3 regions of the Mesorhizobium sp. M0051 genome follow, and region 2 is predicted to be linked to each of the others. Evidence: predicted binding sites of a transcription regulator. Region 2 holds the regulator's gene; each other region holds the start of a gene.
What was found. Region 2 encodes LexA, which represses DNA repair genes until DNA is damaged. Its sites were predicted from a motif close to TGTTCNNNNTGTGTTCNG; they were not measured.

Region 1 (7,664 bases), on a different contig from region 2:
GATGACCGAAAAGGCCGCCGACCGGGTGCGCGAGATCGTCGCCACCCGCGACAACGCGCATGGCATCCGCCTCGGCATCAAGAAGGGCGGCTGCGCGGGCATGGAATACACGGTCGACCTGGTGACAGAGCCCAACACCAAGGACGACCATATCGAGCGCGACGGCGCCCATGTCTATGTGGCGCCCGAGGCCGCGCTTTTCCTGTTCGGCACCGAGATGGATTTCGAGCAGACGACGCTGCGCACCGGCTTCACCTTCCACAACCCGAACCAGAGCTCGGCCTGCGGCTGCGGCGAATCCGTCGAGTTGAAGCCGGCGGACCTCAAGGCGCTGGCAGAGGCACGCGCGGCAACCGCCGCTTAGCGTCTGGCGATGAGCGCCGAGGCGTATCGCTGGCGGTGTGCCTGTTGCGGTGAAGAATTTACCGGTCTTCCAACGGATATGGCATTCGATGCGCCCGTCAATCGGGACGCACTCGAAGAAGGCGGTCAATCGACCTTCCGAAAAAATGACGATTTCTGCGAAGTACGCCACGCCTCGGGCAAGACGGATCGGTACATTCGTTGCCTGCTACCTCTGCCGGTGCCCCAGCTATCCAACGAGTTCTGTTTCGGGGTCTGGATGTCGGTCTCGGAAAGAAGCTGGAATTTGTACCGAGATGGGTATGACAGAGGCCAATACGAGGAAGAGCTCTGTTTTGGGTATCTGATGCACGACATCCCAGAGTATCCAGGTTCGTTGCTCCTGCATGCCGATGTTGTGTTTCAGCCCGGTAATCAGCGGCCGAAGGTGTTTCTGCATGACGCAGACCATCCCTTGGTTGCGGTCCAACGCGGTGGGGTGGATGTGACCCAAATTGAGCGCTGGCTCGCTCTCACGCACCGGTCCAAAGCCGGGAGCAACTAATCCACCCACATTCCCGTCCGTTTGTGCCAGTCGGCGATCGATTCCTCGGGATAGACGTCGAACGCCTTGTCGCCCTTGCCGATATCGGGCTCGACCCAGTTCGCCTTGTATTTCAGCATCAGATGCACTCGGCTCGGTGGAATGGGCAGGTCGCTGTCGACAGCCGAGGCAAAGGGATGCACCAGTTCCGGCCAAGTCGGATCGTAGAGCCACAGCGCCGACCCGCACTTCTTGCAGAAATTGCGTTCGCCGGTCGATATCTCGCACCGCGGGTGCTCGTCGTCTTCGATCTCGGCCTGGTAGACGCCGAGGCTTCTCTTGCCCCTGACATTCAACGTTTCGTAGTCGGCGCCGAGATTGATGGCAAAACCGCCGCCGCCCTGCTGCTTGCGGCAGATCGAACAGTAGCACAGCATGAATGGCGCCGGCGTGTGGCTCTCCACCTCGAAGCGGACGGCATTGCAGCGGCAGGACCCTTTGAGCAAAAGCGGCATGGCAAAACTCCCACGGATGGCTCTCAACCTGTCAGCATGATTTTGGTTGCGGCGATGACAAGGTCAAATGCCGGTGACATGATCGCGGCATGGACAATGAACGCATCGCCGAACTGTTCGAGGGCCTCGGCCCGGTCAGCATCCGAAAGCTGTTCGGCGGCAAGGGCATCTATTTCGACGGCGTCATCGTTGCCATCGTGCTGCGCGGCGAATTGATGCTGAAGGCAGACGACCAGAGCGCGCCCGAGTTCGAGGCCGCCGGCTGCACGCAATGGACCTATACCGGCTCCCGCCACGGCAAGCAGGTCTCCATGCCGTACTGGAGCGTTCCCGACAGCGCCTTCGATGATCCCGACGAGATGACGGTCTGGGCAAGGCGAGCGTATGAGGCGGGACGAAGGGCGGCGAAGTGACGGGCAATAATTGGGAACGTCGGCGGGACAGTACCCCCCTCTGGCCTGCCGGCCATCTCCCCCGCAAGGAGGGAGATTGGCAGTTTCAGCGTCTGCCTGCTTTTTTCAACGTTGAAGATTGGCGGAGGGTTTGATGACATTCGATCTCCCTCCTTGCGGGGGAGATGTCCGGCAGGACAGAGGGGGGTGCTGTCCCGCCGACATTGGCGGCTACAGCGCCTTCGCAATCCTTGCCGCAAGCCGCGCATTGTTCTCCACCAGCGCGATGTTGGTCTTCAGGCTCCTGCCGCCGGTCAGTTCGAGGATTTTCGACAGCAGGAACGGCGTCACCGCCTTGCCGGTGACGTTGAGCGCCTCGGCCGCCTTCTGCGCGGCTTCGATGTAGCCGGCCATCTCTTCGGCCGGGATTTCATGGTTCTCGGGCACCGGATTGGCGATCAGCATACCGCCGGTGAGCCCCAGCGAGGCCCGAGTCTGGTAGAAATGCGCGATCTCTTCCGGCTTGTGCAGGGTCAGCGGCGCGCGGAACGGCGAATGCCGCGACCAGAAGGCCGGCATCGTCTCGCAGCCATGGCCGATCACCGGCACGCCGCGCGTTTCCAGCACTTCCAACGTCTTTTCGATATCGAGGATGGCCTTGGCGCCGGCCGACACGACGATGACCGGCGTGCGTGCCAGTTCGTCGAGGTCGGCGGAAATATCAAAGCTCTTTTCCGCACCCTTGTGCACGCCGCCGATGCCGCCGGTGGCGAACACCTTTATGCCGACCATATGCGCAGCGATCATGGTGGCGGCGACCGTGGTGCCGCCTGTGCGCCCTTGCGCCACGGCAAAACCGAGGTCGGCGCGCGACAGCTTCATGGCGTCGCCTGTCATGGCAAGGGACTCACGCTCGCCGTCCGACAGCCCGATCTTGATGCGGCCGCCGACCACGGCGATCGTCGCCGGCACCGCGCCGCCATCGATGATGATCTTTTCGACATCCGCCGCCATGGCGCCATTGTCGGGGTAGGGCATGCCATGGGTGATGATGGTGCTTTCCAGCGCCACCACCGGCCGGCCGGCGGCCAGGGCTTGCGCCACCGGCGCGTGGATATCGATGAAGGGGCGGGCGGTCTCTGGGGTCATCTGGATCTCCAACCCGGAATGAAGCGCATCCTCATGGGGCGTGCGAAAAGATTCCGGCACTGTGAATTTGCCGGTCTCATGCCACTTCCTGCGCATCCGGCACAAGAGCCAACGCTTCCGCGAAGGTCGCCGCGGTGAAATCGGGAACGGCGTCGGCGCTTTCGATGGCCAGTGTTGCCGCGGCAATGCCCTCGCGCAGGGCCACCCGCAGCGGCAGGCCGTGCAGCAAGGCAGCGACCGTTGCGCCGGCCAGCGCATCGCCGGCGCCGGTGACGTCGGCGACCTTTCTTGGCGGCGGCGGCAGGATCGAGAAGGCGCCGGCTTCTTCGAAGCCCAACATGGCACTGCCGCCCGCCGTCACCACGCCGCTCTTGAGCCCCGCGCGTTTCAGCCCGGCGACGATGTCTTGCGGGGAAGCCGCCGCGTCCAGGTTTGCCAGCGCGATCGCCTCGCGCCGGTTCATGAAGACGACGGCCAGATTGCCAAGCACCGGCTTCAAACGCACGATCTTGGCCGGCGAAATGGCAATCGCGAAGACGGGCTTGCCGGCGGCAAGCGAAACCAGCCGCTCCAGTGCCGCCGTCGGCAAGTTGGCGTCGCAGAAGATGGCATCGGCCGCCGCGACCACCTCGCGGACCCTGGAGCGCCTGATCTGCTTGGGAAAGGCCAGGTCATAGAGCGCCATGTCGGCAAAGCCGACGATCAATTCGCCCTCGCTGTCGATGAGCGCCGTATAGCTGGGCGTCGTGCGGTCGAGGAACACCGCGGACAGGTCGGCAATGCCTGCCGCGGCGATGGCCCGTGAAACGGTATCGGCAGCGGCATCGCCGCCGCGCACCGACAGCAGCGATGCGGAGACGCCACGGCGAACCGCGCTGCGCAGCGCGTTGAAAACGCCGCCGCCGACATCCTCGCGCATCGTGCCCGGATTGGAGGCGGCCGGCACGTACGGGCCCGACACTTGGCCGCGCCGGTCGATATGGGCGCCACCTACGGCCAGTATTCTCGCGGATTTCAGCATGCAGGCGATATGACCTTTGTTATTCCAGTCGCACAAGCGCTAGGCTGCGTGACCGAGTTTCGCAACGCGAAGGTAGCGATTCGGCGGATCGAAACAATCGAGCCGCCTGGCCCAATGCGTTAGACATCGTGAAGCCAAATCGTGAGACAAAAAAAGAACAGATCTGGATATTTATTGTTTTTCAGATATTTGACCCCTCTTGCCAAACGAGAACAAAAAAGGTACAAATTGGGGCAGGGATTACGGATTGTCCGGCCTTCATTGACGACCAAGGGGTGATGTATCATGGCTCAGAATTCTTTGCGGCTGGTAGAGGACAAAGCGGTGGACAAATCAAAGGCTCTGGATGCGGCGCTGTCGCAAATCGAGCGGGCTTTCGGCAAGGGCTCGATCATGCGGCTCGGCGCGAACGAGCAGGTCGTCGAGATCGAAACGGTGCCGACCGGCTCGCTTGGCCTCGACATCGCGCTTGGCGTCGGTGGCCTGCCGCGCGGCCGCATCGTCGAGATCTACGGGCCGGAAAGCTCGGGCAAGACGACGCTGGCCCTGCACACGGTGGCCGAAGCCCAGAAGAAGGGCGGCATCTGCGCCTTCGTCGATGCCGAACACGCGCTCGATCCGGTCTATGCCCGCAAGCTTGGCGTCGATCTGGAAAACCTCCTGATCTCGCAGCCCGATACCGGTGAGCAGGCGCTGGAAATCTGCGACACGCTGGTGCGCTCCGGCGCCATCGACGTGCTGGTGGTCGATTCGGTCGCTGCGCTGACGCCACGCGCCGAAATCGAAGGCGAGATGGGCGATTCGCTGCCCGGCCTGCAAGCTCGCCTGATGAGCCAGGCGCTGCGCAAGCTGACCGCCTCGATCTCGCGTTCCAACACCATGGTCATCTTCATCAACCAGATCCGCATGAAGATTGGCGTCATGTTCGGTTCGCCCGAAACCACCACAGGCGGCAACGCGCTGAAATTCTACGCCTCGGTGCGCCTCGACATCCGCCGCATCGGCTCGGTCAAGGACCGCGACGAGGTCGTCGGCAACCAGACCCGCGTCAAGGTGGTCAAGAACAAGCTGGCGCCGCCCTTCAAGGTGGTCGAGTTCGACATCATGTATGGTGAAGGCGTGTCCAAGACCGGCGAACTGGTCGATCTCGGCGTCAAGGCCGGCGTGGTCGAGAAGTCGGGCGCCTGGTTCTCCTACAATTCGCAGCGTCTCGGCCAGGGCCGCGAAAACGCCAAGCTGTTCCTGCGCGACAACCCCGACACCGCGCGCGAGATCGAACTCGCGCTCAGGCAAAATGCCGGGCTGATCGCCGAGAAATTCCTTGAGAATGGCGGCTCCGAAGGTAGCGACGACGGTTTCGAGGAGGAATCGGGCGCGATGTGAGAGCCTCGCGCGATGGCCGGAGTTCGGCCATAATCTCGCTCTATTATCTCAGGCTTATGTAATCGAGTTCCGTGTTAATTGCGTTTCGAACCGCCGGCGTAGCGCCGGCGGTTTTTTGCGTCTTGGCAGGGAAACGGGGCCTGGCTCGGACAGCCGGCAAAGGTCGTGGAATGGACCAATTCCGTGTTTCTGGACAGGGTGAAGCGCGGCGGCTAAAAGGCCAACTCTATCTCTGGAAACGCAGAGACCATTTCCGCCGGTTTGCCGGCGGCTCTCTCGAAAAGGCAGCATTCATGAGTGGCGTGAACGAAATCCGGTCGACATTTCTCGACTACTTTCGCAAGGAAGGTCACGAGATCGTCGCGTCGAGCCCACTGGTGCCGCGCAACGATCCGACGCTGATGTTCACCAACGCCGGCATGGTGCAGTTCAAGAACGTCTTCACCGGGTTGGAGAAGCGGCCCTATTCGCGCGCCTCGACCGCCCAGAAGAGCGTTCGCGCCGGCGGCAAGCACAACGACCTCGACAATGTCGGCTATACCGCGCGCCATCTGACCTTCTTCGAGATGCTCGGCAATTTCTCCTTTGGCGACTACTTCAAGGAGCGCGCCATCGAACTAGCCTGGAACCTGATCACCAAGGAATTCGGCCTGGACAAGGACAAGCTGCTGGTCACCGTCTATCACACGGATGACGAGGCGGCCGGCTTCTGGAAGAAGATCGCCGGGTTTTCCGATGACCGCATCATCCGCATCGCGACCTCGGACAATTTCTGGGCGATGGGCGACACCGGACCTTGCGGGCCGTGCTCGGAGATATTCATCGACCGCGGTGAACACATCTGGGGCGGACCTCCCGGCAGCCCGGAAGAGGACGGCGACCGTTTCCTCGAATTCTGGAACCTGGTGTTCATGCAGTATGAACAGGTGACGAAGGAGGAGCGCATCGATCTGCCGCGTCCGTCGATCGACACCGGCATGGGCCTGGAGCGCATGGCCTCCGTCCTGCAAGGGGTGGAAAGCGTCTTCGAGACCGATCTGTTCCGTCATCTGATCGAGGCGGCGTCGTCCGCGCTTGGACAGGGGCCCGACAAGGAGACGGTCGCGTCCTTTCGCGTCATTGCCGATCATTTGCGCTCGTCCGCTTTCCTGGTAGCCGATGGCGTGCTGCCGTCGAACGAAGGCCGCGGCTATGTCCTGCGCCGCATCATGCGCCGCGCGATGCGTCATGCGCAGCTGCTCGGTGCCCGCGATCCCCTGATGTGGCGCCTGGTGCCGGCGCTGGTGCGTGAGATGGGCCAGGCCTATCCGGAACTGGTGCGCGGCGAACAGTTGATCACCGAGACGCTGAAGCTCGAGGAGACCAGGTTCCGCAAGACGCTGGTGCGCGGCCTCGGACTGCTGTCGGAGGCGACGGAAACGCTGCGTGCCGGCGACATGCTGGACGGCGAGACGGCCTTCAAGCTCTACGACACCTACGGCTTCCCGCTCGATCTGACGCAGGACGCGCTGCGCCAGCGCAGCATTTCGGTCGATCTTGCAGGCTTCACCAATGCCATGGAGCAGCAGAAGGCCGAGGCGCGCAAGCATTGGGCTGGCTCCGGCGATGCGGCCACCGAGACCATCTGGTTTTCGGTGCGCGAGAAGGCGGGCGCCACCGAGTTCCTGGGCTACGAGACCGAGCAGGCAGAAGGCATCATCCAGGCGCTTGTCCGGGACGGCAAGACCGTCGACAGCGCCGGCAGAGGCGATGCGGTGGCGGTCGTCGTCAACCAGACGCCGTTCTATGCAGAGTCCGGCGGCCAGATGGGCGACACCGGTATCATTTCAGGCGAAGGGTTCTCGATCGAGGTCTCCGATACGCAGAAAAAGGCTGATGGCTTGTTCGTGCACATCGGCAAGGTGGCCAGCGGCACCGTCAAGACGGGCGCCGCAGTCGAGTTGAAGGTCGACCATAGTAGGCGCTCCCGGCTGCGCGCCAACCATTCCGCGACGCATCTGATCCATGAGGCGCTGCGTGAGGTGCTGGGCAGCCATGTCGCGCAGAAGGGCTCGCTTGTCGCACCGGAGCGTCTGCGCTTCGACATCTCGCACAACAAGCCGATTTCACCGGAGGATCTCGAAGAGGTCGAGCGCATGGCCAACGAGATCGTGGTGCAGAACGGCCCGGTGAACACGCGCCTGATGTCGGTCGACGATGCCATCGCCGAAGGCGCCATGGCGCTGTTTGGCGAGAAGTATGGTGACGAAGTGCGCGTTGTTTCGATGGGCACCGGCATGCATGGCGCCAAGGCCAACCGGCCCTATTCGGTCGAGCTC
Region 2 (7,664 bases):
GGCCTCCGCCGAGGCGGCCGTCCAATCACTTGTAAGCCCATTCAAAGCTTCGTGAGCGCCGCGCAGGATCTTGCGGGCATCGTCATTGAGCAGAAGGGCCGCCTTGTCGTCGATCGGTAGTGGCCGGGTGGCAAACAGGAAGGCAGCACCATCGACGAGTTCGACCAGCGTCTTGGCTCGCTCCTTAAGGCCCGGCAACGCGGCCAGCAGCTGCGCCTTGTTGCTGTCGTTCAGGCGCGCGGCCATCGCCGGGCCGCCTTCGAGATAGGGCAGGGTGGCGATGAAGATATCGAACAGCTCGGCATCGCTCATGCGGCGCATATGCGCGCCGTTGATCGCCTCCAGCTTGGCGAAGTCGAATCGGGCCGCGCTTTTGTTGACGTCACCGATGTCGAACCAGGAGATCATATCGTCGATCGACATGATCTCGTCGTCGCCGTGGCTCCAGCCCAAGCGCGCCAGGTAGTTCAGCAATGCCTCCGGCAGATAACCCATGGCACGATAGGCTTCGACGCCGAGCGCGCCATGCCGCTTCGACAGCTTGGCGCCATCGGCACCGTGGATCAACGGGATGTGCGACATCGAGGGCACGGCCCAGCCCATGGCGTTGTAGATCACAGTCTGGCGCGCGGCGTTGGTCAGATGATCGTCGCCGCGGATGATATGGGTGACGCCCATGTCATGATCGTCGACGACGACTGCATGCATGTAGGTCGGATTGCCGTCCGAACGCAGGATGATGAAATCGTCGAGATCCTTGTTGGGGAAGCGTACCTCGCCCTGGACACGGTCATGGACAATCGTCTCGCCCTCGGTCGGCGCCTTGATGCGGATGGCACCCTTGTCGCCTGCAGGCGCCTCTGAGGGGGCGCGGTCGCGCCAGCGGCCATCATAGCGGGGCGGCAGGCCTTTGGCTCTGGCGGCCTCGCGCATCGCCTCCAGTTCGGCCGGCGTGGCATAGCAATAATAAGCCTTGCCCAGGCGCACGAGTTCCTCGGCCACCTCGCGGTGGCGCGGCGCGCGCTCGAACTGCGACACCGGCTCGCCGTCCCAGGTCAGGCCGAGCCAGGAAAGTCCGTCGAGAATGGCAGCCGTCGCCGCGTCGTTGGAGCGTTCGCGATCGGTATCTTCGATGCGCAGCAGCATCGTGCCGCCGGTGTGCCTTGCATACAGCCAGTTGAACAGCGCCGTGCGCGCGCCGCCTATATGCAGGTAGCCGGTGGGCGAGGGAGCAAAACGGGTGACGACCTTGTCGGACATGTAACTCTCGGAAACCATCTGAAGCGGGTGCGGTGCGCGGACTTTCGCGCGCCCGGCGTTCATGTAGCATAGGGTGTCGAGGGCGCAAGGGGCAGACCCGATGGCTGGACGAGGCTGGGGCTCGGATCAGGACGAGGACGCTGTCATTGGCGTCAGCGAGCGGTCCCTGTTTGCAGCGCCACTGCCAGCTTCATTGCCGCCGCCATCGCCCCTTGTGCCGGCACCCGACAAGGCGCCTTTGCAAGCCGGTGTCTCCGCCCCTGTTCCAACTGCCGAAGCCAGCAGGATCGTGCGCTTGCGCCGGCAGATTGGCCTGATATCACCGCCGCGCCTGCGCAATAGCTGGCCATGGCGGCGGGCCTGGAACTCGACCGAGGCGTGGCCTTCCTGCTGGTGCCGGTCTGCCTGGCAAGCGGGGCGATCGGCTATTTTTCGCTTGTGGCGGAGCCGGACTTCGCAAAGCCTGTCGCAGTTGTCATCTTGGCGGGGCTCTGTGCGCTGGTCTCGCGTTCCTGGCCGAAAACCCATATGTCCTTCATGGCGGCGCTTTTGTGTACACTCGGCCTGCTCGCCGCGAAGGTCGAGACATGGCGAGCCGGAACGCAGATGCTGGGCTCGGAAATCTCGACGCAAGTGACCGGCCGGGTCGTCTCGCTCGAACGGATGGAGAGCGGTCGCATCCGGCTGACAATCGACGTGGCATCGACTGCAAGGCCGAAACTGCGCTATGCGCCGGAGCGGGTGCGGCTTTCGGCACGCAATATCCCGGCGGACATGACCGCCGGTTCCCTGATCACTGGGTATGCCAAGCTGTTGCCACCGACCGGGCCGGTGCGGCCGGACAGCTACGACTTCTCCTTCGACAGCTATTTCGCCGGCATCGGCGGCAGCGGTTTCTTTCTCGGCAATCCAAAACTTGTCGTCACCGAGGACGATAGCATGCCGCTGGCGGCCCGGCTTTCCTCGGGGATCGAAAAAGCCCGTGAAGCCATTGCCGATCACATTAGGGGCAGCGTCGGTGGCGCCGAAGGCGAGATCGCCGCGGCGCTGATCGTCGGCGTTCGCGCCGGCATTCCCGATGACGTGAACGAGGCGATGCGGCGTACCGGCATCTATCACATCATCTCCATTTCCGGACTGCACATGGCGCTGGTCGCTGGCACCATCATGGGTTTGCTGCGTGGCGCCTTCGCCCTGTTTCCGGATTTTTCCGCGCGTCGCCCGGTCAAGAAGTATGCTGCGGCTGCCGCACTGTTCTCGATCGCCGCCTATCTTATCATCTCAGGCGTCGTCGTTGCCGCCGAGCGCAGTTTCATCATGCTGGCGGTGATGCTGATTGCCGTTCTTTTTGATCGGGCAGCACTGACGATGCGCAATCTGGCGATCTCGGCGATCGCGGTCATCATGGTGTCGCCGCATGAAGTGGTCGGCCCGAGTTTTCAAATGTCGTTTGCCGCGACGGCCGCGCTGGTCGGTGCCTATGCCGGCTGGGCGGATCATCGTGCGGGGAAGGCGAGGCCACCGCCGCCAAAGCGATCCTTGCCCGGCTTCCTGACGCGAAAATTCCTGCTGGCGGCAGGCGGCCTTGCCATGACCTCCATCATCGCCGGCAGCGCCACGGCGCTGTTTGCCATCTGGCATTTTCAGCGTGTGTCGCCGCTCAGCCTGTTCGCCAACCTGGCCATCATGCCTATCGTAACAGTCGTGATGTTCCTGGCTGTCGCCAGCGCGCTGCTGATGCCATTCGGGTTGGACTGGCCGGCCCTCTATCTGATGGGCAAAGGCCTGACGGTGATGATCGCGATGTCCGGATGGATTTCCGAGCGTTCGCCAGTCGACGCAATCGGTTTGATTTCGCAGCAATCCGTCGTGCTGGTGACGATTGCCTTGGTCATCGCGACGATGGCGACCACATGGTTGCGGCTCGCAGCGCTTCCCTTCGCGCTTGCCGGCCTGTTGACCGTCTCGGATACGCGCGTACCTGACGTGCTGGTCTCGGAGGATGCGAGGCTGGTGGCGCTGCCGATTGGCGGCGGCGAACTCGCGGTCAGCCGGGCCAGGCCGAACGAATTCACCGTCGACAACTGGAAGCGTGCGCTGACATCCGAAAGCATTATCGCGCCGGAGGTGTTCGACGAAGGCGACGGGCAATTCGACGTCGAGGATGCGGCTGAAATGCCGCCGGGAGCGCCATTCTATTGCACATCAGGCGTTTGTCTCGCCAGGCATCCGTCCGGAGCTATCATTGCCTATGTCGAGGACCGAAAGGACACCTGGAAAGCCTGCGGCTTCGCCGACCTGATCGTCATCAACGACGCGACGGCCTATGACGCTTGTCACAACCCGCTGGTTCTCGTCATCACCAAACGGCAACTGGCTCGCAATGGCAGTGCTGCCGTCTTCTTCGATCGCCAGTCGGCGACCACGCCGGCAACGGTCAGCTTTGCGGTGGGTAGGCCCTACCGGCCTTGGCACGTGCAACGCAAGTTTTCGCGTGAGGCGAGGGGCCTGCCGCCCTTCAAGAGACCGGACAAGCCCGTCGTTAAACCGCAGCTGCCTCAGTAACGGCGGATCAGGCCGACAAGCTTGCCCTGCACCTTGACCCGGTCTGGTCCGAAAATCCGTGTCTCATAGGCCGGATTGGCGGCTTCGAGAGCAATCGAGGCACCCTTGCGGCGGAACCGCTTCAGCGTCGCTTCCTCTTCATCCACCAGCGCCACGATGATCTCGCCAGGGCTCGCCGTATCGGCGTTGCGGATGATGACGGTGTCGCCGTCGAAGATGCCGGCCTCGATCATCGAGTCGCCCTTGACCTCCAGCGCATAGTGCTCGCCTCCCATGATCATGTCCGGCGGCACCGAGATCGAATGGGTCTGGTGCTGGATGGCATCGATCGGCACACCGGCGGCGATGCGCCCCATCACAGGGATCGACACGGCGGAGACCACGTCGTCGTCATTGCCGGCTGAAGGCATCCGTGAAGACGCCGGCTTGATCTGCCGGCCAAGGCCGCCCTGGCCGAGACTGGCCTGACCAAGACTGCCCTGGATGACGCTAGGCGAGAACTTTTTCGCCGCGTTGAGGCCGGGCGCGATCGAATCCGGCAGCCGCAGCACTTCCAACGCGCGCGCCCGGTTGGGCAGCCGGCGAATGAAGCCGCGCTCTTCCAGTGCCGTGATCAAACGATGAATCCCGGATTTGGAGGCAAGGTCGAGCGCCTCCTTCATCTCGTCGAAGGATGGCGGAATGCCGCTTTCCTTCAGGCGTTCATGAATGAACATCAGCAGTTCGTGTTGCTTGCGTGTCAGCATGGCGGCCCCCAGGGTACCTAAAACCAGAATCAGAAAACAAACCCAGAACAAACACTATATGTTCCAGTTGTGTTCTGCAACCGTTTAAAGTTTAATGAATCTGTTAAGGCCGCTGAAATTATTTGGCGCGCGCCAGCGCGCTTGGGTGATCACGGCATGCCGTCACAAGGCGCTTTCCGGCATTGAAATTGTTATGGTTAATGGGCTGCCGCCCATCGTTGGCCCAAGCTTTGGCATGAGCTGCCCATGGATCCGCGACGGGGCATTTCCAGCCTTCCATGCGTTCGTCTGCCGTGAACGAAACGAAGCCAAAATGCCAACCTTGGTTAATTTGTTGATGCCAGTGTTGGCCAGCAGCGGCAACCGGATTTGTGCACTGGAAATTCGTCCCTCCATCATCCGACCAAGAGGCAACGATGCGACAACAGTTGGGACGACTGCGTCAGGTCACGGCCTCCTTGACGGCGAAACGCTGGTCCTTCCATGCATCCGTTCGCAGAATGTCTTCCAGCACCTCGACCGCCAGCCACACGTCCTTGTAGCCGACATAGAGCGGCGTAAATCCGAAACGGATGGTTGACGGCGCGCGGAAGTCACCGATCACTCCGCGCTCGATCAGCGCCCGCACGATTTGATAGCCATGATCGTGAACGAACGACACCTGGCTGCCGCGCCTGGTCGCGTCGCGGGTGCTCTCCAGCGTGAGGCCATAGGCACCGCACTTCGCTTCGACGAGCTGGATGAACAGTTCGGTCAGCGCGACGCTTTTCTTTCGCAATGCCGCCACGTCGACGTCGTTCCAGATTGCGAGCGCACCTTTGAGCGCCCGCATCGACAGGACCGGCTGCGTGCCGCACAGAAAGCGGCGGATACCGGTGCCGGCAACATAGCCTCGTTCGAAGGCAAAGGGCCGTGCATGCCCCCACCAGCCGCTGAGCGGCTGGCTGATCGCGCCGTGGTGGCGTTGCGCGGCATAGATGAAGGCTGGCGCGCCTGGACCGCCGTTGAGGTACTTGTAGGTGCAGCCGACAGCGAAATCGGCTTTTGCATGATCGAGCTCGACTGGCAGAGCGCCAGCGGTGTGGCATAGATCCCAGACGATCAGCACTCCGGCCGCATGAGCTATGCGCGTCAGCGCCGCCATGTCGCGCAGTTCACCCGATTTGTAATTGACGTGGTTGACCAGCACCACCGCGACGCTTTCGTCGATCAGCTCTTCGATGGTTGGCGCGTCGACGCCCGCGAGGCGCAGAAGGACCCCATCGCGGGTCGAGGCAACGCCTTCGGCGATGTAGAGGTCGGTGGGAAAACTGTCAGCCTCGGCGACGATCGCCGATCGGCCGGGCCGCATCTCCATCGCGGCATGTAGCACCTTGTAGATGTTGATCGACGTCGTGTCGCAGACAACAGTCTGTCCGGCTGCGGCCCCGATCAAGCGTCCGAGCTGGTCGCCAAGTTCGATCGGCATCTCGAACCATCCGGCTGTATTCCAGGCCCGAATGAGATCCTTGGCCCATTCCTCGGTGGCCGCCTGCTGCAGCTCGCCGAAAACGGCATGCGACGCTGCCCCAAGCGAATTGCCGTCGAGATAGATCACCCCCTCCGGCAGAATGAAACGATCGCGCATGGCGCGGAGCGGATCCGTGGCATCCATCGCTTCGATTGCAGCGAGATCAGGAATTCCACTCATGGTCAGTCAGTCCTCGGTTGTTCGCGAAGGTTTTCCGCTGCAAGCGCGCCCTCGATGTGCCTGTTCTCATTTCGATTGTGTCAAAGCCGGGTACGGACTGCCCACAGCTCCGGAAACAGCACGACCTCGAGCATCTTCTTGAGATACGAAGCACCCGACGTGCCGCCGGTGCCGCGTTTCAGGCCGATGATGCGCTCGACCGTGGTGACGTGGTTGAAGCGCCAGCGGCGGAAATAGTCCTCGAAGTCGACCAGCTTCTCGGCCAGTTCGTAGAACATCCAGTAGCGCTGCGGGTCGCGGTAGATGGTCTGCCAGGCGACCAGAACCTCTTCATTCTCGGTTCGCGTCTCACGCCAATCCGTGCGCCTGGCATCGGTGCCGATGTCGAATCCGTTGCGCGCCAGAAGCAGCAGCGCTTCGTCGTAGAGCGACGGCTCCGCCAGGATCGCCTCCAGCTTGCCGCTGAGGTCCGGCCGGTGCTTGTGAGGGCCCAGCATGGCGAGGTTGCGGTTGCCGGCCATGAACTCTATGGCGCGATACTGCCAGGACTGGAAACCCGAGGACTGGCCGAGTGCATCGCGGAACTCGGTATATTCGCTGGGCGTCATCGTGCGCAGCACATCCCAGGCGTTGTTGAGCTGTTCGAAAATGCGGGCGACGCGCGACAGCATCTTGAAGCTTGGCTCGAGGCGATCGGCGCGGATCGAGCGGATCGCAGCGCCAATCTCGTGCAGGGCGAGCTTCATCCACAGTTCGGAGGTCTGGTGCTGGATGATGAACAGCATCTCGTCATGCGCCGAAGACAGCGGCGTCTGGGCCTCCAGCACTTTCTCCAGGTGCAGATAGTCGCTGTAGGACATGCTCTCCTTGAACGACATCTGTGCGCCTTCGGACGCCGGATCGTAGGGTTCGCTCAATTGATCTTCTCCGTGCGCAGCCGAAAACGCTGGATCTTGCCGGTCTGGGTCTTGGGCAGCGCGGCGATAAATTTCACCGATCGCGGATATTTATAGGGCGCGATCGTTGCCTTGACGTGGTCCTGCAGGCGCTTGGTCGTCAATGCGTCCGGCGCTACGCCCTGCACCAGCACGACGTGCGCTTCGACGATCTGGCCGCGTTCGGCATCTTCCGTGCCGATCACCGCGCATTCGGCAACATCCGGGTGCGACAGGAGTGCCGCCTCGACCTCGGGTCCGGCAATGTTGTAGCCGGCGCTGACGATCATGTCGTCGGAGCGCGCGGCGAAATGGAAGAAGCCGTCTTCGTCCTGCGTGAAGGTGTCGCCGGTGAGGTTCCAGCCGTCGCGGACGTAGTCCTTCTGCCTGTTATCGGCCATGTAGCGGCAGCCGGTCGGTCCGCGCACCGCCAGCCTGCCGGTCGCGCCGCGCGGCAGCTCGCGCATC
Region 3 (7,664 bases), on a different contig from region 2:
TCGTTCTACGAGGGCGTGATCCACATCATGGCGCCGGAACCGGTCGCCAACGTCAAGGTGAACTATCTCGTCCTGGGCCTTTCCTTCCTGTTCGAAGGCAGCTCCTGGCTGGTGGCGCTGAAGGAGTTCCGCAATCAGAAGGGCAAGGAAGGCTGGCTGCGGGCCGTGCAGTCGAGCAAGGATCCGAGCGTCTACACCGTGCTGTTCGAGGACAGTGCGGCCCTTCTCGGCCTGATCGTCGCCTTCGCCGGCATCCTGGCGGCGGAACTGCTGGGGATGCCGGAACTCGACGGCGCCGCCTCGATCGGCATTGGGCTGATCCTTGGCGCGACGGCAATTTTCCTGGCCCGCGAAAGCAAGGGCCTACTGATCGGGGAGCCGGCCTCGCCCGAGGTGCAGAGACAGGTGCTGGCGATCGCCCAACAAGATCCGGCGGTGCAGCGGGCGAACGGCGTTCTGACCGTCCATATGGGGCCGGCAGAGATCGTTGCCGGGCTGAGCATCGAGTTCGAGGATCACCTGACGGCGCCGGAGATCGAAGCCTGTGTGGAGCGCCTGGAGGCGCGGCTACAGAAGGAGATGCCGGAGATCACACGGCTGTTCGTCAAGCCGCAGACCACCGGCACCTGGGAAAAGCGGCGCAAGCTGATCGAGACCGCATCCAATCCGGCGCCGGATTAGCGTTGCGCCATTGCCTCACGGTCTTGCCTCGCTAAGATTAACAACACTTTGGAGGAACGAAGATGAAAATCGACGGCGGCTGCCATTGTGGCGCCATCACCTACGAGGCGGAGGTCGATCCTGAAAAGACGAACATCTGCCACTGCACGGACTGCCAGCAACTGACCGGCACGGCTTTTCGCGTGACGGTTCCGGCGCTCGAAAGCAACTACCGCATCACCAAGGGTACGCCGAAAATCTACATCAAGACAGGATCGAGCGGCGCCAAGCGCGCGCAGGCCTTTTGCGGCGAGTGCGGCTCGCATCTATACGCCACATCGGTTGGCGACGGGCCGAAAGTCTATGGCATCCGGGTCGGCACGGCGAGGCAGCGCGATGAACTGGTTCCCCGGATGCAATACTGGCACCGCTCGGCATTGCACTGGCTGCCGGAATTTCAGGACATGACCACCGTCGAGGAGCAGTAGCGCTGTTCAATCGTCGCCTTCGACGACCCTCAGCCTGAGCTGCCCGGTCTTCGAATCGGCAACGCGAGCGCCCGTGTCAGCCTTTGCAGCGGGAGGCCGCGACGCGGCGTCCGCCGCGGCTTCGCCGTCGGCCTGCGCGCCGAACTCCAGCGCCTCGATCTTCTGGCCGCGCTTGGTGACCTTCGAAGTAGAAACCAGGATGTCGTCGATGTCCTTGGCGGACTGGCCGAAATGGACCTGCAGCTTGCGCACCCGCTCATCGACACGCGCAACATCCTCCATCAGCCGGATGACCTCGCCCTGGATCAGGTGCGCCTGTTCGCGCATGCGGGCGTCCTTGAGGATCGCCTGAATAACCTGGATCGACAGCATCAGCAGCGACGGCGAGACGATGACGACACGGGCGCGATGCGCCTTGTGGACGATCGCCTCGAAATTCTCATGGATCTCGGCGAACACCGATTCCGAAGGCACGAACATGAAGGCGGTGTCCTGGGTCTCGCCCTGGATCAGGTATTTTTCCGAGATATCGCGGACATGGATCTCGATGTCGCGGCGGAATGCCTGCGAGGCGACCTTCTGCAGGTCGGCGCCATCGGCGGCGCGGATGGCGTTCCAGGCTTCCAGCGGAAACTTGGCGTCGATGGCAAGCGACGGCGCGCCGTTCGGCATCTTCACCAGGCAGTCGGGCCGGCTGCCGTTCGACAGCGTCGCCTGGAATTCGTAGGCGCCGTGCGGCAGGCCGTCGGCGACGATCGCCTCCATGCGCGACTGACCGAAGGCGCCGCGCGTCTGCTTGTTGGAGAGTATCGCCTGCAACTGCACGACCTGGCCGGCGAGCGACTGGATGTTGCCTTGCGCGACATCGATGATCGCCAGCCGCTCCTGCAATTTGGCCAGGCTTTCATGCGTCGATTTCGTCTGCTCGGTCATGGTCTGGCCGAGCCTGCCGGTCATGGCATCGAGACGCTGGCCGATCGACTGCGTCAATTCCGCTTGCCGCGCCCCGAACACTTCGGCGATGGCGCCCATGCGGCCCTGCATCTCGGCCTGGCTTTGCAGAATGCCGGCCATTCGCGCCTCGGCGTCGCGGGCATGATCGGCGGCTTCGGCGGCAGCGACTGCGCGCGCTTTGGCCGACCGCCACAGCGCGACAACGAGCGCCACGAACAGGCCGAGAACCAGCAAGGCGCCGAAGGCCAGCGCATGGCCGAGTGTGATCGTGGTGGCGCCAAGCCGGGCGACAGGTTCCGAAAGGATGGTGCTCAGATCATTCATGTGGACAGCATAAACGATTCGCCCTGATCGCACAGATCAAAACGTGAACGAGCTTCGCGCGCAACGGTTGACGCTTTTCGCTGGAGGTCTTAGGTGGAGCGCCATGCCGATCAAGCCGCTCATCATCCTTCCCGATCCCATCCTGCGCCAGGTTTCCAAGCCGGTGGAGCGTGTCGACGCGCCTTTGCGCAATTTAGCCGACGACATGCTGGCGACCATGTATGACGCGCCCGGCATCGGGCTGGCCGCAATCCAGATCGGCGAGCCGCTGCGCATGCTGGTGATCGATCTCGCCAAGGAAGACGAGGAGCCGGCGCCGCACGTCTTCATCAACCCGGAAATCCTGGAGAGCGCCGATGCGCGGTCCGTCTACGAGGAAGGCTGCCTGTCGATCCCGGACTATTATGCCGAGGTCGAGCGCCCGGCCGCCGTGCGGGTCAAGTATCTCGACCGTGACGGCAAATTGCAGGAGATGGAGGCCGAGGGCCTGATGGCGACCTGCCTGCAGCATGAGATCGACCACCTCAATGGTGTCTTGTTTATCGACCATATCTCGAAGCTGAAGCGCGACATGGTTGTGAAGAAATTCAAGAAGCTCGCCAGAGACAAGGCGCCGGGCAAGCTGGTGGGATAGGGGAAATGCCCCTTCGCGTCATCTTCATGGGCACGCCGGAGTTTTCGGTGCCGACGTTGCGCGCCATCGCCGAGGCCGGACATGAAGTCGCAGCCGTCTACACCCAGCCGCCGCGCGCCGCCGGACGGCGCGGGCTGGAACTGACGCCGTCGCCGGTGCAGCGCGAAGCGGAGCGGCTGGGCATCGAGGCGCGTACACCGACTTCGCTCAAAGGTGAGGCCGAGCAGGCCGCTTTCCGGGCCTTGCGGGCCGATGTAGCCGTGGTGGTCGCCTACGGCCTGCTGCTGCCGAAGGCGGTTCTGGAGGCGCCCCGGCTTGGCTGCATCAACGGCCATGCCTCGCTTTTGCCGCGCTGGCGGGGGGCTGCACCAATCCAGCGCGCCATCATGTCCGGCGACAGCGAAACCGGCATGATGGTGATGCGCATGGAAGAGGGTCTGGACACCGGTCCGGTCGGATTGGTTGAAAAATGCGCCATCGAGCCCGATATGACAGCCGGCGATCTGCACGATCGATTGATGAGCGTCGGCGCAACCCTGATGGTGGAAGCGCTGGCCCGACTGGAAAGGAACACGCTGACATTTGCCGACCAGGCGGTGGAAGGGGTGACCTACGCCAAGAAAGTCGATAAATCCGAGACGCGCGTGGACTGGACTCGCCCGGCGAGCGAGGTCCACAATCATATTCGTGGCTTGTCGCCCTTTCCCGGCGCCTGGTCGGAGATAGAAATTGGCGGCCGCCCGGAACGGCTGAAACTGCTTCGCTCGACGCTATCGCAAGGCCTGTCGCTTTCGGAAGATTTGGGCGAGTCGGGAGGAATTCTCGATGACCGGCTGACTGTCGCCTGCGGGGCAGGCGCGATCAGGCTGGTCGAAGTTCAACGGGCGGGCGGAAGGCCTGCTGCCGCGCAGGAGTTCCTGCGCGGGGCCAAGATCGAAAAAGGAATGAAATTCTCATGAGCATGATGTCGATACGCGCGGCGACGCCGCGGGATCGCGAGGCCATTCGCCTCGTCGAAGAGCACGCTTTTGGCCAGCAGGCGGAGGCCGGGCTGGTCGACGCGCTGGTGACCGGCGGCGACGTCGTCGCCGAACTGGTGGCGGAAGAAGACGGCCAGGTGGTCGGCCACATCCTGTTTTCCCGGCTGTTCGTCGAAAGCGGCGGCAAGAACTTCGCGGCCGTGGCGCTGGCGCCGTTGGCGGTGGAGCCTTCGTTCCATGGCAGCGGTATCGGCGGCGCGCTGATCCGCGAGGCGCATATCCGCCTCAAGGACACCGGCGAGACACTGGCCGTGGTGTTGGGCGATCCGGCCTATTACAGCCGTTTCGGCTACAGTCACGCCCGCGCCGAAAAGTTCGAGAGCGAGTATCAAAGCGAGGCTCTGCAGGCATTGGCCTGGGGCGATGCTCCGGAAGCCGGCAAACTGGTCTACGCGTCGGCCTTCGGCTCGGCACTCGCCGCGTAGGCGGCAACAGCCCTAGAGCCGGATGATTTCAGGTCGAATCCACCTGAAATCTGAATCCGTCTCTAATCCAAGAGATCGAGCATGATGTCGTCCGAAAACCGCTTCACACTTTTCGGCGTCTTGCCCTAGCATGCCGCGTTTTCGCCTCGACATCGAATATGACGGCAGCCTGTTTGCCGGCTGGCAGCACCAGGCGGACCAGCCTTCGGTGCAGCAGGCGATCGAGCAGGCGATCGAAAAATTCTGCGGCGAAGCGGCCCGGCTGCGCGCCGCCGGCCGCACCGATGCCGGCGTGCATGCCACCGCCCAGGTTGCGCATGTCGACCTCGTCAAGGCGTGGCCCAACGACAAGGTGCGCGATGCCGTCAACGCCCATCTGCAGGCGGCCGGCGCGCGCGTCGCCGTGCTCAAGGCAACGGTCGTCTCCGACAGCTTCGACGCGCGATTCTCGGCCACCGGCCGCCACTACCTCTACCGTATCCTCAACCGCCGCGCGCCGGCCGCACTCGACAAGGGCAAAGTGTGGTGGGTGCCGAAACGGCTTGACGCGGGCGCCATGCACGAAGCGGCAAAGGTCCTGGTCGGACGGCATGACTTCACCACCTTCCGCTCGACCCAGTGCCAGGCCAACAGCCCGATCAGGACGCTGGAGCGGCTCGACGTGAGCAGGCAAGATGACGTGATCGAGGTAAGGGCTTCGGCGCGCTCCTTCCTGCACAATCAGGTGCGTTCGATGGTCGGTTCCCTCAAGCGAGTCGGCGAAGGCAGCTGGACCGCGGCCGACCTGAAAACAGCGCTCGAGGCGCACGACCGCGCCGCCTGCGGCCAGGTGGCGCCGCCCGACGGGCTGTTTCTGGTGGGTGTCGATTATCCTGAGATCGACTATGCAGGATAGGGGCTCTCCGGGATAGAGGCCCGAAGGGCTCTGTCTGGGGTAGAGTCCGGAAGGCTCTACCCGGGGACGAACCCGGAAAGGCTCTGGGACCCGACATCATCCGGCACGGCGATGCCGAGTAGCGTCTGCAGGCCGAACAGCACCAACAGCGACGCGAGGAACATACCGACGAAAACGGCGGTGCCAATGGCGGGCCCCTTGCCAATTGTGGCGTTGGTCATTCGCCAGGTCAGCACCATCGACAGGGCAAACAACAACAGCGACACAAGGCTTGAAACCTGGCTCGCTGACGATAGAAAAAGCCGGATCAGCGCCGAGGGCAGCATCAGCCAGGCAGTAATGGCCGAGGCCCAGTTGCTGGCGACGACATAGTGGACGAAGCGGCCGCCAATGCCGGCGCGCGGCGCGACCAGGGCCAGAACGACCAGCGGCAGCACCCAGGAGCCGATGTCGACGGTCGCCAGACGCACCAGCATGCTGAAGCGCCCCGCGAAAGCGTCTGGATCGCCGATCTCGTTGGCGATGCCGACCCAGCCGACTATCAGGGCCGGTGCTGCAACGACAATGGCGAAAAAGGAATTCCAGAAGCCGTCGGCCGACAGGTCGAGCAGGCGCAAGCCGTCAGCCTTGCCGAGCATGAGCCGCCAGGCGCCCGTCAGCGAAGCTTGGGTTTCATCAGCCGAAAGCATGCCCTAGCCCTGCCCGAACCAGTCTTCGATGAAGCGTTGATAGATTTGCGTCAGCGTTTCGAGATCGGCAATGGCGACACGCTCGTCGACCATATGCATGGTCTTGCCGACAAGCCCGAACTCGACCACCGGGCAATAGTCCTTGATGAAACGCGCGTCGGACGTGCCGCCGGAAGTCGACAGCGTCGGCTCCTTGCCGACCGTCGACTTGATCGAGCCGCGAAGCGTCTCGACCAGTCTGTCATCGCGGGTCAGGAAGACATGGCTCGGCCGGTCGCGCCAGACGAGCTCATAGTCGACCGGCGTCTTCTTGGCCTGCCGGTACTTCTTGCGTCTTGCCGCCTGGTCGAGCCGGTTGTGGATCTCGGCCTGCAGGGTCTCGGCCGTCCAGCTGTCGTTGAAGCGGATGTTGAAGGTCGCGGTCGCCTTGGCCGCGATGACATTGGTGGCCGGATTGCCGACATCGATGGAGGTGATCTCCAGATTGGTCGGCTGGAAATCCCTGGTGCCCTTGTCGAAGTCCGGGTGCATCAAGGCGTCGACCAGGCTCATCAGCCCACGCACCGGATTATCGGCAAGCTGAGGATAGGCGACATGGCCCTGACGGCCATTGACCGTTATGGCTCCGGACATCGAGCCGCGCCGGCCGATCTTGATCATGTCGCCGAGCGTATCGGGGTTGGTCGGCTCGCCGACAAGGGAGGCATCCCATTTCTCACCCCTGGCAGCCGCCCATTCGAGCAGCTTGACCGTGCCGTTGATGGCCGGCCCTTCCTCGTCGCCTGTGATCAGCAGCGAGACCGACCCTTTCGGGCCGCCCTTGGTCTCGACATGGCGTGCCACGGCGGCGATGAAACAGGCGATGCCGCCCTTCATGTCGACCGCGCCGCGGCCATACATCTCGCCATTGGCAATCTCGGCAGCGAAGGGCGGATGCGTCCAGGCGGCTTCGTCACCGACCGGCACCACGTCGGTATGGCCCGCAAACATCAGGTGCGGGCCGTTGCCGGACCGTCGCGCATAGAGGTTCTCGATATCGGGCGTGCCGTTTTCGGAAAACACCGGCCGATCGACCAGGAAGTCGAGCGGCTTCAGCATCGTCTCCAGCGCGCCCAACGCGCCGCCCTCAGCGGGCGTCACGGATGCACAGCGGATAAGGGCAGCGAGGTTTTCGGCGGGATCGGTCGGCAGCGTCATGGCAAAAGCGATAGTCGAAAGCGGAAGGCCTGTCACGGCCAGACATGGGGGCCAGCCTCATGGCTGGCGATACCGCCGATATTATGGTTTTCATGTCGTATAGCTGCGACCCGCGCGGGCGACAGGATGGCAGACCGGGAAAGAAGAATCGTCATTGCTATGCCGGCGGCTGCCTGGCGCTCGCCGGGCGCCGGGTGATTCTGCTGGCCCGGCCGCGTATCGATGCGGCGTTGCGGCAGGGCGGATTGCGGGTTACCGATCTTGAAGGCTGCGATCGCTCGATCAAGCCGGAGGCGCTTGCAGTCACCACCGATCCGGCCGCCGCCCTGCCGGAGGCGGATGTGATCCTGGTCACGGT

Region 1: a site for LexA is predicted at 4,172-4,189, ahead of recA (recombinase RecA). Genes of this name have one in related genera too.
Region 3: a site for LexA is predicted at 2,459-2,476, ahead of NKJ90_RS12210 (DNA recombination protein RmuC). Genes of this name have one in related genera too.

The regions. Positions count from the first base shown of each region.
Region 1 covers NZ_JAMYUT010000003.1:156,033-163,696, reverse strand. Annotated here, with positions in the region: gene sufA (Fe-S cluster assembly scaffold SufA) at 1-364, shown strand, start outside; gene NKJ90_RS04580 (DUF2199 domain-containing protein) at 374-907, shown strand; gene NKJ90_RS04575 (GFA family protein) at 904-1,401, opposite strand; gene NKJ90_RS04570 (TfoX/Sxy family protein) at 1,491-1,814, shown strand; gene NKJ90_RS04565 (pseudouridine-5'-phosphate glycosidase) at 2,025-2,942, opposite strand; gene NKJ90_RS04560 (carbohydrate kinase family protein) at 3,019-3,963, opposite strand; gene recA (recombinase RecA) at 4,249-5,346, shown strand; gene alaS (alanine--tRNA ligase) at 5,640-7,664, shown strand, end outside.
Region 2 covers NZ_JAMYUT010000010.1:105,518-113,181, forward strand. Annotated here, with positions in the region: gene gltX (glutamate--tRNA ligase) at 1-1,260, opposite strand, end outside; partial or broken gene NKJ90_RS12895 (ComEC/Rec2 family competence protein) at 1,361-3,825, shown strand; gene lexA (transcriptional repressor LexA) at 3,819-4,571, opposite strand; gene kynU (kynureninase) at 5,014-6,261, opposite strand; gene kynA (tryptophan 2,3-dioxygenase) at 6,342-7,178, opposite strand; gene NKJ90_RS12915 (AMP-binding protein) at 7,175-7,664, opposite strand, start outside.
Region 3 covers NZ_JAMYUT010000009.1:178,134-185,797, reverse strand. Annotated here, with positions in the region: gene NKJ90_RS12220 (cation diffusion facilitator family transporter) at 1-681, shown strand, start outside; gene NKJ90_RS12215 (GFA family protein) at 744-1,148, shown strand; gene NKJ90_RS12210 (DNA recombination protein RmuC) at 1,155-2,426, opposite strand; gene def (peptide deformylase) at 2,530-3,060, shown strand; gene fmt (methionyl-tRNA formyltransferase) at 3,066-4,019, shown strand; gene NKJ90_RS12195 (GNAT family N-acetyltransferase) at 4,016-4,525, shown strand; gene truA (tRNA pseudouridine(38-40) synthase TruA) at 4,656-5,420, shown strand; gene NKJ90_RS12185 (transporter) at 5,477-6,109, opposite strand; gene dapE (succinyl-diaminopimelate desuccinylase) at 6,113-7,306, opposite strand; gene NKJ90_RS12175 (2-dehydropantoate 2-reductase) at 7,366-7,664, shown strand, end outside.